2 regions of the Limibacillus halophilus genome follow, and region 1 is predicted to be linked to the other one. Evidence: predicted binding sites of a transcription regulator. Region 1 holds the regulator's gene; the other holds the start of a gene.
The links. The regulator PhoB, encoded in region 1, activates phosphate uptake and scavenging genes when phosphate is short. The targets are predictions, from matches to a motif close to TNTCATAAAACTGTCA.
Positions count from the first base shown of each region.

Region 2: the regulator PhoB is predicted to act here: its motif matches at 816-831, upstream of FHR98_RS05780 (putative 2-aminoethylphosphonate ABC transporter substrate-binding protein).

Region 1 covers NZ_JACHXA010000001.1:386,296-388,497, forward strand. The annotation lists gene pstB (phosphate ABC transporter ATP-binding protein PstB) at 1-64, shown strand, start outside; gene phoU (phosphate signaling complex protein PhoU) at 113-871, shown strand; gene phoB (phosphate regulon transcriptional regulator PhoB) at 864-1,607, shown strand; gene FHR98_RS01780 (ABC transporter ATP-binding protein) at 1,681-2,202, shown strand, end outside.
Region 2 covers NZ_JACHXA010000002.1:563,166-565,367, reverse strand. The annotation lists gene FHR98_RS05785 (CocE/NonD family hydrolase) at 1-754, shown strand, start outside; gene FHR98_RS05780 (putative 2-aminoethylphosphonate ABC transporter substrate-binding protein) at 914-1,948, shown strand; gene FHR98_RS05775 (putative 2-aminoethylphosphonate ABC transporter ATP-binding protein) at 2,057-2,202, shown strand, end outside.

The DNA of each region.
Region 1 (2,202 bases):
CGCTGTGTTTACCGTTCCGAAGGACAAACGCACTCAAGGATACATCACGGGCCGGTTTGGCTGATCAAAGATAGACTTGGTAGGGCCGAACCAGCAGAGGCGGGAGAAGAACATGGGAACGGGCAACGAGCACAAGGATCATATCGTCAGGTCTTTCGACGAGCAGTTGGATCTGCTGACGCAGTCGATCGTGCGGATGGGCGGGATAGCCGAAAGCCAGCTTTCGCTATCGATTCAGGCGCTGGTGAGGCGTGACTCCGACCTGGCCGGGAAAGTGGTCGCAAACGACGCCGAACTGGACAGACTGGAGCACCAGGTCGACGAAATGGTGGTCCGGCTGCTGGCGCTTCGCCAGCCAATGGCTATCGACCTTCGCGATGTAATCTCCGCCCTGAAAATTTCCTCCGACGCGGAACGGATCGGCGACTACATCCGGAATATCGCCAAACGCACACTGGCGCTCAACCAACTGCCGCCAATCAAACCGCTGTACGCGATCCCGCGTATGGCGCAGCTTGTCGAAACCTCCATCAAGGATGTGTTCGATGCCTATGTGGAACGCGATGTCGAGCGCGCGGCGGAGGTGTGGCGACGGGACGAAGAAGTGGACGAGATGTACACCAGCCTGTTCCGCGAACTTCTCACCTACATGATGGAAGACCCTCGCTCAATCACGACCTGTACACACCTGCTGTTCATCGCCAAGAATATCGAACGTATCGGCGATCATGCGACTAACATCGCCGAGGTCGTGACTTTTCTGGTGACAGGCAAGCATCTGACCGAAGGGCGCCCCAAAGGCGATACCACGAGCTACACTGTATTCACGCAAGACAGCCAGGAGGCGGAGGGTGGGAACCACGATGCTTGAACGGAACGCTTCGCAGGCCGTCAAACCGCTGGTGCTCATCGTTGAGGACGAAGACGCCTTGGTGACATTGCTGCGCTACAACCTGGAGCGCGAGGGATACCGAACGGCGGCGGCCCGTGACGGTGAAGAAGCCTTGGTTATGGTCAAGGAGGAAACGCCGGATATCATTCTGCTCGACTGGATGTTGCCCCTGACATCGGGCATCGAAGTGTGCCGCCAACTCCGTCGCAGGCCGGATACCAAAGATGTGCCCGTGGTGATGCTGACGGCGCGTGGCGAAGAGGGCGACAAGGTTCGCGGGCTCAACAGCGGCGCGGACGATTATATTACCAAACCGTTCTCCCCTGCGGAGCTGGTCGCCCGATTGCGGGCGGTCATGCGTCGGGCGCAGCCGGCCTTGGCGGCGGATACTCTTGAGTTCGAAGACATGATCATGGATCTCGTTGCGCATAGGGTCCGGCGTGGAAGCCGCAACGTTCATCTCGGCCCGACCGAGTATCGGCTCTTGCGCCATCTGTTGCAGCACCCGGGGCGCGTATTTAGCCGGGAGCAGCTTCTCGATGCCGTTTGGGGACACGATGTCTACGTTGAGCCGCGTACGGTGGATGTGCACATCAGGCGTTTGCGCAAGGCATTGAACGAGGGCGACGAGGCCGATTTGATCCGCACGGTCAGGGCGGCGGGCTATGCTCTCGACAAGCCCATGACAGACGGTGACGCGATAGCCATGAAATAGCCGCTTGATTTAGCGGACCTCGCGCCCAAATCGTTAGGGTCTTTATTTGGGAGCGAACGCCGTGAGATCCGTTATGGAAGAATCAAAGGTAATTCAGTTGGAAGGCGTTCGTTTGACCCTGTCGGCGGCCTCCGGCCCGGTGGAGATATTGCGCGGGCTCGACCTCGAAATCGAGGCCGGCGAAACGGTGAGCATCGTGGGGCCGTCCGGGTCCGGCAAGTCCTCCATGATGATGTTGATCGCTGGGCTGGAGCGGGCAACTGCGGGCCGAGTTCAAATCGATGGAACCGATTTGACGAATCTCAATGAAGACGCGCTCGCGCGCTTTCGCCGTGATCGTATCGGCATCGTTTTCCAGGATTTTCACCTGATTCCAACGATGAACGCCCTGGAGAATGTCGCGGTGCCCCTCGAGTTCGCGGCAGCACCTGACCCTTTTGCGCGCGCAGCCGAGGTATTGGAGCAAGTTGGGCTCGGTCAGCGCCTTACACATTTCCCCTGGCAGCTTTCCGGCGGTGAGCAGCAGCGTGTAGCTCTGGCGCGCGCGTTTGCCTCAGGCCCGCGACTGCTGTTGGCCGACGAGCCAACAGGCAAT
Region 2 (2,202 bases), on a different contig from region 1:
TCTCACCCTGAAGGTCGCAATCGACGCCGCAGTCGGTAATCTGATCATTCGACTGATCGATTTGGCGCCGGACGGTGCGGCACACCGCGTTTCATGGGGTGTCCTCAATCTCACGCACCGGCGCGGCAATGAAACGCCGGAGCCAATGGTCCCCGGTCAAGTCGAAGACCTACAGATCGTGCTTGATGAATGCGGGCATCGCTTTTTGGCGGGGCATCGTTTGCAACTGGCAATCTCCACCGCCTACTGGCCTCTCATTCAACCGCCGCCGACGGCCGTAACCGCAACGCTGGAGTTAGGTGCGGCGGCGCGTCTGACCTTGCCCTGTCGCACCGTTTGCGATGATCGCTATGACTTCGAAGAGCCCGAACTTCCGCCTGTTCCAACTTACAAAATTTGTGAGCCCAAGCAGAACCGGCGCTGGATTGAACGCGACCTCAATAGCAACGTGACCCGATACTGTATCCTGGAGGACAGCGGCGTGGAGGAGTTGCCGGACCACGGGTTGCTGCAGCAAGAGGTGCGTCGGGAAACCTGGTCGATTTCTCCGGAGGATCCGACAACGGCTACTGCGGATCTGCATTTCACGAGCTGGCGCAAGCGCGGCGACTGGGAGGTCCGTACCGAGATTCAAGTTGAGGCTACGACCGACGGTGAGCTTTTCGTCTTCGATACAACCTTGGAGGCCTACGAAGGCGATCGCGAAGTCTTGGTGCGGCGTTGGCGCGATACGATACCTCGCTTGCTTCTTTAGGTATCCGAATTGAGTCAGGCCGTCTCGCCCAGAAGAAGATTGTTACGATACGTGACGGCGGTGTAATATTTCTGTAATAATTTTGCCGCGAAACCGATAGAGTTCGGATTCTAAAAAGGCAAATCAACGAAATTCACCACAGGGAAGAGGTCTTCTGACATGAAATTATCTCATCGTAGTTTGCTGGGGGGAGCATTCACCGCCCTGGCCATGTCCATGATGCTCAGCACCGCCGCCAAAGCGGAGGCGTTGACCGTCTATACGGCCATCGAAGCCGAGGACTTGCAGAAATATGCCGAGCGCTTCAACGCGGCCCATCCGGATATCGAAGTTAAGTGGGTGCGCGATTCGACGGGCATCATCACGGCCAAGCTTTTGGCTGAGAAGGACAATGCCCAAGCCGATGTAATTTGGGGCTTGGCCGCTACGTCGCTGCTTCTGATGAAGAGTGAGGGCATGCTTGAGCCCTACGCGCCCAAGGGTGTGGAAAAGCTCGATCCAAAATTCCGGGATAAAGCCAATCCGCCGGCTTGGGTGGGCATGGACGCCTGGGTCGCGGCCATCTGCTTCAACACCGTCGAAGGCGAGAAGAACGGCCTGCCGGTTCCCACATCTTGGGAAGATCTGACCAAGCCGGTCTATCAGGGTCACGTTTCCATGCCGAACCCGAACTCTTCGGGCACGGGCTTCCTGGACGTTTCCAGCTGGCTCCAGATGTTCGGCGAAGATGGTGGCTGGGCCTATATGGACAAGCTCCATGAAAACATCCGCTACTACACGCACTCCGGCTCCAAGCCCTGCAAGGACGCTGCTCGCGGCGAAATCGCCATCGGCGTGTCCTTCGCCTTCCGTGGCGCGAAGTCCAAAGCCGAGGGCGCCCCGCTTGAGGTTGTGATTCCTTCCGAGGGTATCGGTTGGGACATGGAAGCGGCGGCAATCGTTAAGGGTACGGATCACATGGACGCCGCCAAGACGCTCATGGACTGGCTCATTACCGAAGACGCGATGAAGATGTACAACGAAGGCTATGCCGTCGTCGGCATCCCCTCGCTGGCCAAGCCGGTCGAGCATTTCCCAGACGGTATCCTGGAAGCCATGATCGACAACGACTTCGAGTTCGCTGCTCGTAATCGCGAGCGGATTCTGAAGGAATGGCAGACGCGCTACGACAGCAAGTCGGAGCCCAAGAGCTGAGTATAGCGAAAGGGGACCGTCGGTTCTCAACGTGACAGCCAGGGGGCGCCTGTTCGCAGGCGTCCCCGCCATTCATTTCTTAACGCCGGAACCTCAGGAGCGGAATACATGGCCGTAGCCGAAACCGCAGGTATGAGTAAAGCAAAACTCTCCACACAAGAACCCTTCCTGCGCATCGAAAATGTCATAAAACGCTTCGGAGAGTTCGTTGCACTTAAAGAAATCTCGCTGGAGATATACCCCGGCGAATTCGT